DNA from 3 places in the Pseudomonas sp. Eth.TT006 genome. Region 2 is predicted to be linked to each of the others. Evidence: predicted binding sites of a transcription regulator. Region 2 holds the regulator's gene; each other region holds the start of a gene.
The links. Region 2 encodes sigma-54, which starts transcription at its own class of promoters, with help from an activator protein. Its sites were predicted from a motif close to ANTGGCATNNANNTTGCTNT; they were not measured.

Region 1 (4,188 bases), on a different contig from region 2:
GACCGTGCGCCGCAACTGGGCCCGACACTTTCCCCTGTGGGAGCGGGCTTGCTCGCGAAGGCGGTGGATCAGGCAGCCTGTTTGTTGACTGACACTCCGCTTTCGCGAGCAAGCCAGCTCCCACAGGGGGGCGAGCCCGGCACTTACATTTTTATCGTCGGGTCTTTTATATGCGCATCAAAGTCCACTGCCAGAACCGCATCGGCATTCTGCGTGACATCCTCAATCTGCTGGTGGAATACGGGATCAACGTCGCGCGCGGCGAGGTCGGGGGCGAGCATGGCAATGCGATCTATCTGCACTGCCCTAACCTGATCAACATTCAGTTCCAGGCGCTGCGGCCGAAGTTCGAGGCGATTGCCGGGGTGTTTGGCGTCAAGCGCGTCGGGCTGATGCCCAGCGAGCGTAGGCATATGGAGTTGAACGCGTTGCTCGGCGCGCTGGAGTTTCCGGTGCTGTCGATCGACATGGGCGGCTCGATCGTCGCCGCCAACCGTGCCGCCGCGCAGCTGCTCGGGGTGCGGGTGGACGAGGTGCCGGGGATTCCGTTGTCGCGCTACGCCGAGGATTTCGACCTGCCGGAACTGGTGCGCGCCAACAAGTCGCGAATCAACGGGATGCGGGTCAAGGTCAAGGGCGACATCTTCCTTGCCGACATCGCGCCGCTGCAGTCGGAGCATGACGACAGCGAAGCGATGGCCGGTGCGGTGCTGACCCTGCACCGCGCCGACCGCGTCGGCGAGCGCATCTATAACGTACGCAAACAGGAGCTGCGCGGCTTCGACAGCATCTTCCAGAGTTCCAAGGTGATGGCGGCGGTGGTGCGCGAAGCACGGCGCATGGCGCCACTGGATGCGCCGCTGTTGATCGAAGGCGAAACCGGTACCGGTAAAGAGTTGCTGGCGCGCGCCTGTCACCTCGCCAGTCCGCGCGGGCAATCGCCGTTGATGGCGCTCAACTGCGCGGGGCTGCCGGAGTCGATGGCCGAGACCGAGCTGTTCGGCTACGGCCCCGGCGCCTTTGAGGGCGCGCGCGCCGAGGGCAAACTTGGCCTGCTGGAACTGACGGCGGGCGGCACGCTGTTCCTTGATGGCGTCGGCGAAATGAGCCCGCGCTTGCAGGTGAAGCTGCTGCGTTTTCTGCAGGACGGCTGCTTCCGCCGGGTCGGCAGCGATGAAGAGGTGTATCTGGATGTGCGGGTGATCTGCGCGACTCAGGTCGACTTGTCCGAGCTGTGCGCACGCGGCGAGTTTCGGCAGGATCTGTATCACCGCTTGAACGTGCTGTCGCTGCACATCCCACCGCTGCGCGAATGCCTCGATGGTTTGGCCCCGCTGGTCGAACACTTCCTCGACCAGGCCAGCCGGCAGATTGGCTGTTCGCTGCCGAAACTGGCGCCGGCGGCGATGGAACGTCTCAGTCACTATCACTGGCCGGGCAATGTGCGGCAACTGGAGAACGTGTTGTTTCAGGCGGTTTCCCTGTGCGACGGCGGGACCGTCAAGGCGGAGCATATTCGTCTGCCGGATTACGGCGTGCGTCAGCCGCTTGGCGATTTCTCGCTGGAGGGCGGGCTGGACGAGATCGTCGGGCGCTTCGAGAAAGCGGTGCTGGAGCGACTGTATTCCGAGCACCCGAGCAGTCGGCAGTTGGGTAAGCGGCTGGGGGTTTCGCATACGACCATTGCCAACAAGCTACGCGAATATGAAGTGGGTAAGGATCCAGAGATCTAAGAAGAAAGCTTGTGGCGAGGGGATTTATCCCCGATGGGCTGCGAAGCAGCCCCAAGGCCATTTAACTTGATGTATCAGGGGAACTGCATTTATCTGTATCGGGGCGGCTTCGCCACCCATCGGGGATAAATCCCCTCGCCACAGGTTCTTTTCCGGTCTTCAAAAACCGCGATTGCCGCCAAGCGGCATGACACCGCCGGTTTTTCGACTTCGATACATTTCCTTTTCCCCCGCAAAACCCCTCAAGTCCTTTGTTTACCGGGCCGCAAGCCGCCAGAAAAAAGTTGGTCTGCAAATTGCTTATGGCTGAGCAGTAGAGCGGTGGGCGGCAAACGTCCGGCATGCAGAGGAAAGAGTGTGGACAAGTACCTTTATGTGGCAATGACCGGCGCCAGTCAGAACGCGCTGGCGCAAAAGGCCCATGCCAACAACCTGGCGAACATCTCCACCAATGGTTTTCAGCGCGACCTGGAGCAGGCGCGTTCGATGCCGGTGTTTGGTGACAGCTTTCCGGCGCGTGCGTTTGCCATGAGCGAACGGCCTGCCACCGACTTCACCGCCGGTTCGCTGGTGCAGACCGGGCGTGATCTCGATGTGGCCGTGACCGGCAACGGTTTTATCGCCGTGCAGAACCCTAACGGCGGCGAAAGCTACGTGCGCACCGGCAGCCTCAACATCGACGCCCTTGGCGTCCTGCGCGCCGGCAACGGCATGCCGGTGCTGGGCAACGGCGGTCCGATTGCCGTGCCGCCGGAGCAGCAGGTCGAAGTCGGCGAAGACGGCACCATCAGTATTCGTGCGATGGGCGAAGGCCCGCGCGTCATGGCGGAAGTCGACCGGATCAAACTGGTCAACCCGGACATCAAGAACCTCAACAAAGGCCTCGACGGCTCGATCTACACCAAGGACGGCCAACCGGCGCCGGCCGATGCCAACGTCAAACTGGTGTCGGGTTTCCTTGAGTCGAGCAATGTCAACGCCGTGGAAGAAATGACCTCGGTGCTGGCGCTGGCCAAGCAGTTCGAGTTGCACGTCAAGATGATGAACACCGCCAAAGACGACGACCAGGCCATGGCTCGGGTCTTGCAGATCAGCTAATTATCAGAACGTCGCGCCGTAAAACAGGCGCACGAGGAGAATCGAATGCTTCCGGCTCTATGGGTTGCCAAAACCGGTCTGTCCGCCCAGGACACCAACCTGACCACCATTTCCAACAACCTGGCGAACGTCTCGACCACGGGTTTCAAACGTGACCGTGCCGAGTTCCAGGACCTGCTGTACCAGATCAAACGCCAGCCAGGCGCCCAGTCGACCCAGGACAGCGAGCTGCCGTCGGGTCTGCAAGTGGGTACCGGTGTGCGCATTGTCGGCACCCAGAAAAACTTCACCGCCGGCAGCCTGCAAACCACCGAGCAGCCACTGGACATGGCCATCAACGGCCGCGGTTTCTTCCAGATCCTGCAACCAGACGGCACCACGTCCTACACCCGTGACGGTACTTTCCACCTCGACTCCAACGGCCAGATCGTCAACGCCAGCGGTTTCGCCCTGGAACCGGCCATCGTCATTCCGAACAACGCCCAGAGCTTCACCGTCGGCACCGACGGCACCGTGTCGATCACCGTGCCAGGCAACCCGGCCGCTCAAGTGATCGGCAACCTGCAAACCGCCGATTTCATCAACCCGGCCGGTCTGCAAGCGGTCGGCAACAACCTGTTCCTGGAAACTGCTGCTTCCGGCGCGCCGCAAATCGGCACCCCGGGCCTCAACGGTTTCGGTACCACGCTGCAGAACACTCTGGAAAGCTCCAACGTCAGCACCGTTGAAGAAATGGTCAACATGATCACCACTCAGCGCGCTTACGAGATGAACTCCAAGGTGATCTCCACCGCCGACCAGATGCTCTCGTTCGTAACGCAGAATCTGTAATCAAGTCTATGGGGCGGCCACGCGGTCGCCAGCAACACCGTGAGGTAGGGTCATGAAACGCTTCGTATCTGTTCTGGCATTGGGTGGGGTCGTCTCGCTCGCGGGCTGCGTCGCACCGACGCCCAAGCCCAACGACCCTTACTACGCCCCGGTGTTGCCGCGCACGCCGTTGCCGTCGGCCGCCAATAACGGCTCGATCTATCAGGCCGGCTTCGAGCAGAACCTGTACAGCGACCGCAAGGCGTTCCGGGTCGGTGACATCATCACCATCACCCTGAACGAGAAGACCCAGGCGAGCAAAAACGCCAACTCGCAAGTGGCCAAGAACAGCAAGACCGGCATCGGCCTGACGTCGTTGTTCGGCGGCAGCGGTACCACCAACAACCCGTTGGGCGGTAACGACCTGAGCCTCGACGTCGGCTACAGCGGCGACCGTGCGACCAAGGGCGACAGCAAGGCGGCGCAGGGCAACACCCTGACCGGTTCGATCACCGTGACCGTGGCTGACGTGCTGCCCAACGGCATC
Region 2 (4,188 bases):
CGGTGGTGCCCGCCGGTGCAGCCGATGGCAATGGTGACATAGGCGCGGTTGCTCGCGGCGAAGCGCGGCAGCCATTTATTCAGATAGCCGAAGATGTCCTGATACATCTCTTCAACTTCCGGTTGCGCCGCCAGGTACTCGGCAACCGGCGCATCCAGACCGGATTGCGCGCGCAGTTCCGGCTTCCAGTAGGGGTTGGGCAGGCAACGGACGTCGAACACCAGGTCGGCATCCACCGGCATGCCACGCTTGAAGCCGAACGACTCGACCAGAAAGGCCGTGCCCGGCTCCGGCTGATTCAGCAGGCGTAGCTTGATGGTGTCACGCAACTGGTACAGGTTCAGGTTAGTGGTGTTGACCTTGAGGTCGGCCAGGTCGGCGATCGGGCCGAGCAGGGCGGTTTCGTCTTGAATGGCTTCGGCCAGCGAGCGGTTGGCGGTGCTTAACGGGTGGCGTCGACGGGTTTCCGAGAAGCGCTTGAGCAGGGTTTCGTCATCCGCATCCAGATAGAGCACGTCGCACTGGATGTGGCGGCCGCGCACTTCTTCCAATAGCTCGGGGAAGCGCGACAGATGGCTCGGCAGGTTGCGCGCATCGATCGAAACGGCGACCAGCGGCTGGGCCAGTTCAGTGTGGACCAAGGCGCGTTCGGCCAGCTCCGGCAACAGGCCGGCAGGCAGGTTGTCGATGCAGTAGTAACCACTGTCCTCAAGGACATCCAGTGCCGTACTTTTACCTGAGCCGGATCGGCCACTGACGATGATCAAACGCATGATTACTGCCCGTTTTGCTCGTCCACTACAACCTGGTACAAGGCTTCGTTGCTCGAAGCACTGCGCAATTTATCGCGCACATCCTTGCGATCCAGCATGCTGGCGATCTGGCGCAGCAACTCCAGGTGCGCATCGGTCGCGGCTTCCGGGACCAGCAATACAAACAGCAGGTCAACGGGAGCGCCGTCGATGGCGTCGAAATCGATAGGGGCTTCAAGGTGCATCAGCGCGCTGATGGGCGACTGGCAACCCTTGAGGCGACAGTGGGGAATGGCGATGCCGTTGCCGAAACCGGTGGAGCCGAGTTTCTCACGGGCGATCAGCGCTTCGAAGACATCCTGCATCTCCAGATCCGGCACTTCGCGGGCGATCAGGTTGGCAATCTGTTCGAGGGCTTTCTTTTTACTGCCGCCCGGCACGTTCACCAAGGAACGGCCGGGGGTCAGGATACTTTCAAGTCGAATCATGGGTTGGGGGTGTTAACGACCGGTTGCGCCCTGGAGGAGGCTCTGGGTCTTTTCCTTATGCTTTTTGAGTTGGCGATCCAGCTTGTCGGTCAATGAGTCGATCGCAGCGTACATGTCGGTATCTTCTGCGTTGGCGACCACTTCGCTGCCGGGTATATGCAAGGTGGCTTCAATTTTCTGCTTGAGCTTTTCGACACACATCGTGACCTGCACGTTGGTGATCTTGTCGAAATGGCGCTCCAGTCGCTGGAGTTTTTCCTCGATGTAGGAACGCAGAGGTGGGGTCACTTCCAGTTGGTGTCCACTGATGTTGACTTGCATACAGCTTCTCCTTCGTTGCCAGTGCATAAAGCGGCAGGCCGGATAGCCTGCCACTGGAACGCTGTAACGTGGCTTACATCAACCGCTTGCGTTCGCTCGAAGGCGCGATCCCGAGGGATTCGCGGTACTTGGCGACGGTGCGGCGAGCCACCTGAATGCCTTGTGCCTCCAGTAAACCAGCGATCTTGCTGTCGCTCAATGGCTTTTTCTGATTTTCCGCCGCCACCAGTTTTTTGATGATCGCGCGGATCGCCGTGGACGAGCATTCGCCGCCTTCGGAGGTGCTGACGTGGCTGGAGAAAAAGTATTTCAGTTCATAAATACCGCGCGGGGTATGCATGAATTTCTGCGTGGTGACCCGGGAAATCGTCGACTCGTGCATGCCGACCGCTTCGGCGATGTCGTGCAGGACCAGCGGTTTCATCGCTTCGTCACCGTACTCCAGGAAGCCGCGCTGGTGCTCGACGATCTGGGTGGCGACTTTCATCAGTGTTTCGTTGCGGCTTTGCAGGCTCTTGATGAACCAGCGCGCCTCCTGCAGCTGATTGCGCATGAAGGTGTTGTCGGCGCTGGTGTCGGCGCGGCGCACGAAGCCGGCGTACTGGGCGTTGACCCGCAGGCGTGGCACCGATTCCTGGTTCAACTCGACCAGCCAGCGCTCGTTGTCCTTGCGCACGATGACGTCAGGCACGACGTATTCGGCTTCGCTCGACTCGATCTGTGAACCGGGGCGTGGATTGAGGCTCTGCACCAGTTCGATGACCTGGCGCAGTTCATCTTCCTTGAGCTTCATGCGCCGCATCAGCTGGCTGTAGTCGCGGCTGCCGAGCAGGTCGATGTAATCGCTGACCAGACGCTTGGCCTCGTTCAGCCAAGGGGTCTTGACCGGCAATTGACGCAGCTGCAGCAGCAGGCATTCGCCGAGGTTGCGCGCGCCGATGCCGGCCGGTTCGAATTGCTGGATGCGGTGCAGGACGGCCTCGATCTCGTCCAGCTCGATGTCGAGCTCCGGATCAAAGGCGTCGAGAATTTCTTCGAGGGTTTCGTCGAGGTAGCCCTGATTGTTGATGCAATCGATCAGGGTCACGGCGATCAGGCGATCGGTGTCAGACATCGGCGCCAGGTTCAGTTGCCACAGCAGATGGCTTTGCAGGCTTTCCCCGGCGGAGGTGCGGGTGGTGAAGTCCCACTCGTCGTCATCGCTGCTGGGCAGGCTACTGGCGCTGGTCTGGTAGACGTCTTCCCAGGCGGTATCGACGGGCAACTCGTTGGGGATGCGCTCGTTCCATTCACCATCTTCCAGGTTATCCACCGTAGGCGCGGCAGTTTCCTGATAGGACGGTTCCTGAATCTCGGTATTGGGTTTTTGCTCGGCGTTGTCGGCCAGAGGATCGGAATTGTCGAAGTCGTCGCCGTCTTCCTGGCGTTCGAGCATCGGATTGGATTCCAGGGCCTCCTGGATTTCCTGTTGCAGGTCCAGTGTGGACAATTGGAGCAGGCGGATGGCCTGTTGCAGCTGCGGTGTCATCGTCAGCTGCTGGCCCATTCTCAAGACTAGCGATGGTTTCATGGCAGGGGCTTAACACCTTATTCGCCGGCGCGCATGCGCCATCCACTACAGGGCGCCGGAGCGCCAAACTTAAGCAAATTATATGCCTGAAACTGTCGTGTTTGCCTAGAGCGCCGTAACAATAAAAGCGTAAAAAACAGCTTCAGCATGACAGCGCCCGCAGGGCAGGCCGAATGCGCTCTGGGTTCAGAGACGGAACTCGTGGCCCAGATACACTTCCTTCACCAGATCGTTGGCAAGGATGGTCGCAGCATCACCTTCGGCGATCAATTGACCGTCGTTGACGATGTACGCGGTTTCACAGATATCCAGCGTCTCACGAACGTTGTGGTCGGTGATCAGTACACCGATGCCCTTGGCCTTGAGGTGGTGGATGATCTGCTTGATGTCGCCGACCGAGATCGGGTCGACACCGGCGAACGGTTCGTCGAGCAGGATGAATTTCGGTGCGGTGGCCAGGGCGCGAGCGATTTCCACCCGGCGGCGCTCACCACCAGACAGGCTCATGCCCAGGTTGTCGCGGATGTGGCTGATGTGGAATTCCTGCAGCAGGCTTTCCAGTTCCTTGCGACGACCGGCCTTGTCGAGTTCCGCGCGGGTCTCGAGGATGGCCATGATGTTGTCGGCCACCGACAGTTTGCGGAAGATCGACGCTTCTTGCGGCAGATAGCCGATCCCGGCCTTGGCGCGGCCGTGCATCGGCTGGTGGCTGACGTCCAGGTCGTCGATCAGTACGCGGCCCTGATCGGCCTGCACCAGACCGACGATCATATAGAAGCAGGTGGTCTTGCCGGCGCCGTTCGGGCCAAGCAGGCCGACGATCTGGCCGCTGTCGATCGACAGGCTGACGTCACGCACGACCTGGCGGCTTTTATAGGCCTTGGCCAGGTGCTGGGCTTTCAGGGTTGCCATTACTGAGGATTCCCTTCGGTTTTCTTCTTCGGCTGGATCACCATGTCGATACGCGGACGCGCTTCGGTGACCTTGCTGCCGGTGGCGCGACCGGCGCTCGCCAGTTTCTTCACCGTGTCATAGACGATTTTCTCGCCCTGAGTGG
Region 3 (4,188 bases), on a different contig from region 2:
AAAAATGCGTGAAGGGATCATCAAGTTCTGGAGTGCCAGCGATGTGCTGCTGCGCCAGTTGGGTCAGGAGCGCGCCAGCAGCATCAAGGACTATCTGGTCGACAAGGGCCAACTGGCCGATGACCGGGTGTACTTCATCGATGCCAATCTTGGTGAAGCCGAAAGCGATGGCCGGGTCGTGACGCAAATGCACCTGGACGCCGAATGATGAGAAGCACGTGGCTGCTTGCAATGACGCTGGTACTCGCTACCAGCCCTGCCCTCGCCTCTGACACGCTGCGCTGTGGCAGCCAACTGGTCAGCCTCGGCGACCGCGCCAGCGAAGTGCTGCAGAAGTGTGGCGAACCGGTTGGCCGCGATGTCCTCGGCTACAAGCGCAGCGCCAACCGCCGCGAAGAGTTTCAGGTCGAGGAATGGACCTACGGCCCAAGCAACGGCATGTACCAGTACCTGCGTTTCGAAGGCAATCGCCTGCGGCAGATCAACAGCAAACGCGGTAACTGACTCAAATCACTTACCCATGTGGGAGCGGGCTTGCTCGCGAAAGCGGTAGGCTAGTCACAACGGATTTGACTGACCTGACGCTTTCGCGAGCAAGCCCGCTCCCACAATTGTTTTGGGGTGCGCGTTGATTCTTTCGTCCCTGAAATAGAACAGGCCCCGACACAACTGCCGGGGCCTGTAATGGTCACTTCCGTGTGACCGTTCGCATGAACTCTAAAGTTGCGGCAGACGTATGACTCGGCCCGTCTGTCGCGTCTTCTCCCGGTCCAGGCGAGAAGTCATGCCTTACTCGGCTTTCAGGCCGTCAGCGGATACCGCTTTGACGCCTTTGATTTTCTTGGTGATGTTCACAGCGGTGGTTTTCTGAGCTTCGGTGATCGCAACGTCAGAAGACAGGGACACAACACCTTTGTTGGTTTCAACTTTGATATCGGTACCTGGAATGCCTTTTTCGGTTACCAGGTCGCTTTTGACTTTGGTAGTGATCCAGGTATCGGAAGTAGCTTCTTTAGCCTTGGTGACTTCACCGGCAGCCAGAGTCATTGGAGCCTGGGAGGTCTGGGTGGTTTGTGCAAACGCACCGGAAGCCATGGTCAGGGTCAGCGCGGTAGCAGCAGCGGCAGTGATAGCGAACTTCTTCATACGAGTAACTCCTGTTTTTCGGGAAAATCTGCTGGTTATCTTCTCAGCAGGGTTACTGGAGATATTGCGAACGCTGTGCCAACTTTTTAAAAGACAATAAATCTTTATAAATCAATAAGTTGTAAATTTTACATATTTTCGAAATCATGCAATTTGCATGACCCACGCATAAACGACATGCAAGTTGCAGTTTTTTGCAAAGTTCCTAACACGCTGAAATTATTGAAGCTTTTTTTGCGCGTCGAAAGCAAAAAAAATGCCCCGCATGGCGGGGCATCTCGTAACGCTTAAAGGCTCAATCAGGTACCGCTGCCAGGGCAACCCTTAGGTGCGTAATCGGCATTCACCGTTGAAGCGCAGCTCCAGACACCAGCAGCCGAGCCGGTGCCGGACGAACGAGTCAGAGTGATGGTTTTACCCAGCACCGGAGCCGGGGCGTTGGCCAAGGTGCACACGATGGTTCCTGCGCCAGTCGACGCCGTACCGGACGCTGCTACGGTGCCGCAGTTGGTGGTGGTATACGTGGCACTGCCTGCCACCAACAGCAACGTCGGATCAGTACCTTGATTGATGGTGTCTTCGAACGGCAGTTTAAGGGCGGTAATCTCCGCCAGCCCGGCAGTCACTTTCGCCCTTGCCTGGTACTTGGTGTATTGCGGCAAGGCAATGGTCGCCAGGATCCCGATGATCGCCACCACGATCAGCAGCTCGATCAGAGTGAAACCTTGTTGTTTTTTCATAGACACGCTCCATGCATGAGTCGGAATCTCATGATCTGAGATGGGCTCAGCATAGCCCATGCCAACCGTGTCATGCCCCGAATACTCGGGATGTGCGCGATGCAACGGTCTTTCCTACAACCGACAACCGCACTATCTGACACTTTTTGTCACCTGCACCTGACGTGTTTGGCGCTGTCACTTGACTAGGCTATAAGTCATGAACAGCAAGCGTGCGGAATCCCCATGAATGACATCGCTCTGAGCGGTCTGGCCAAGCAACTGGTCCAGGCCGAACTGCTCACGGAAAAAGCTGCCCAGCAGGCCTGGCAACAGGCGCAGCGCAATCGACTGTCGCTGGTGACCTACCTGGTGCAGAACAAACTGGTGAAGAGTTCACAGGTCGCCGAGATCGCTTCCGAGCATTTCGGCATGGCCTTCATGGACCTCAACTGCCTCGACAAGGAAACCCAGCCCAAGGGCCTGGTCAGCGAAAAACTGGTGCGCCAGCATCACGCCCTGCCCTTGTGGCGGCGTGGCAACAAGCTGTTCGTCGGGGTTTCCGACCCGAGCAATCATCAAGCAATCAACGACATTCAGTTCAGTACCGGCTTGAACACCGAAGCCATCCTGGTCGAAGACGACAAGCTCACTGATGCCATCGAGAAGTTCTTCGACACCCACACCAGCGGTCTGGAAGACATGGCCGACGTCGACCTCGACGGTGTGGATGTCGAGTCTGTCGACGACAGCCGCCAGGACGCCATCGGCGGACTCGATGCCGATGACGCGCCGGTGGTGCGTTTCGTCCACAAGATGCTGCTGGATGCGATCAAGAGTGGCTCATCCGACCTGCACTTCGAACCCTACGAAAAAAACTTTCGGGTGCGGGTGCGCACCGACGGCATCCTGCGTGAGGTCGCCAAACCGCCGATCCAGTTGGCCGGACGGATCGCTGCACGACTGAAGGTCATGGCCAGCCTCGACATCTCGGAACGGCGTAAACCCCAGGACGGGCGGATCAAGATGCGCCTGTCGAAAAGCAAGTCCATCGACTTCCGGGTCAACACCCTGCCGACCCTGTGGGGCGAAAAAGTGGTGATCCGGATCCTCGATCCGTCCAGCGCGCAGATCGGCATTGATGCACTGGGCTACGAACCGGCGCAGAAAGAGCTGTACATGGCCGCGCTCAAGCAACCGCAAGGGATGATTCTGGTGACCGGCCCGACCGGCTCGGGGAAAACCGTATCGCTGTACACCGGGCTGAATATTCTCAACACCGTCGACATCAACATTTCCACCGCCGAAGACCCGGTGGAAATCAACATGGAAGGCATCAATCAGGTCAACGTCAATCCGCGCCAGGGGCTGGATTTTGCCCAGGCGCTGCGCTCGTTTCTGCGTCAGGACCCGGACGTGATCATGGTCGGCGAGATACGCGACCTGGAAACTGCCGAGATCGCGATCAAGGCGGCGCAGACCGGCCACCTCGTATTGTCCACGCTGCACACCAACAGCGCCGCGGAAACCCTGACCCGTCTGCACAACATGGGCATCCCCGGTTTCAACATCGCCACGTCCGTCAGCCTGATCATCGCCCAGCGCCTGGCGCGCAAGCTATGCAGCCACTGCAAGAGAGCAATCGAGATTCCTCGCGAAACCTTGATCAAGGAAGGTTTCCCCCCGGAACAGATCGGCAGTTTCACGATCTATGAGCCGGTCGGTTGCGATCACTGCAACGGCGGCTACAAGGGGCGCGTGGGGATTTATGAAGTGGTGAAAAACACTGCCGAGCTGCAACGGCTGATCATGGCCGAAGGCAACTCGCTGGAAATCGACAGCCAGATGCGTCGCGACGGTTTCGACGATCTGCGCACCTCGGGCCTGCACAAGGCTATGCAAGGCATCACCAGCCTGGAAGAAATCAACCGGGTCACCAAGGACTGAACATGGCGGTCAAGGCAGCGAAAATCAGCATCTACGCCTGGGAAGGCACGGACCGCAAAGGCAGCAAGGTTACTGGCGAACTGAGCGGGCAGAACCCCGCGCTGATCAAGGCCCAACTGCGCAAGCAAGGAATCAATCCCGGCAAGGTGCGCAAGAAATCCGCCTCGCTGTTGAGTTTCGGCAAACGCATCAAGGCGCAGGATATCGCCCTGTTCACGCGGCAGATGGCGACCATGATGAAAGCCGGCGTACCGCTGCTGCAGTCGTTCGACATCATTGGCGAAGGCTTCGACAACCCGGCGATGCGCAAACTGATTGACGAGGTGAAGCAGGAAGTGGCCGCCGGTAACAGTTTCGCCACCGCCCTGCGCAAGAA

Region 1: a site for sigma-54 is predicted at 2,017-2,036, ahead of ACXR0M_RS27010 (flagellar basal body rod protein FlgF). Genes of this name have one in related genera too.
Region 3: a site for sigma-54 is predicted at 1,933-1,952, ahead of ACXR0M_RS21320 (pilin). Genes of this name have one in related genera too.

The regions. Positions count from the first base shown of each region.
Region 1 covers NZ_JBTJEN010000032.1:10,607-14,794, reverse strand. Annotated here, with positions in the region: gene ACXR0M_RS27015 (sigma-54-dependent transcriptional regulator) at 171-1,733, shown strand; gene ACXR0M_RS27010 (flagellar basal body rod protein FlgF) at 2,091-2,831, shown strand; gene flgG (flagellar basal-body rod protein FlgG) at 2,877-3,662, shown strand; gene flgH (flagellar basal body L-ring protein FlgH) at 3,715-4,188, shown strand, end outside.
Region 2 covers NZ_JBTJEN010000002.1:193,216-197,403, forward strand. Annotated here, with positions in the region: gene rapZ (RNase adapter RapZ) at 1-773, opposite strand, end outside; gene ptsN (PTS IIA-like nitrogen regulatory protein PtsN) at 776-1,240, opposite strand; gene hpf (ribosome hibernation-promoting factor, HPF/YfiA family) at 1,253-1,561, opposite strand; gene ACXR0M_RS04030 (RNA polymerase factor sigma-54) at 1,635-3,131, opposite strand; gene lptB (LPS export ABC transporter ATP-binding protein) at 3,318-4,043, opposite strand; gene lptA (lipopolysaccharide transport periplasmic protein LptA) at 4,043-4,188, opposite strand, start outside.
Region 3 covers NZ_JBTJEN010000014.1:122,517-126,704, reverse strand. Annotated here, with positions in the region: gene ACXR0M_RS21335 (DUF748 domain-containing protein) at 1-208, shown strand, start outside; gene ACXR0M_RS21330 (DUF2845 domain-containing protein) at 208-504, shown strand; gene ACXR0M_RS21325 (BON domain-containing protein) at 790-1,146, opposite strand; gene ACXR0M_RS21320 (pilin) at 1,446-1,886, opposite strand; gene pilB (type IV-A pilus assembly ATPase PilB) at 2,112-3,812, shown strand; gene ACXR0M_RS21310 (type II secretion system F family protein) at 3,815-4,188, shown strand, end outside.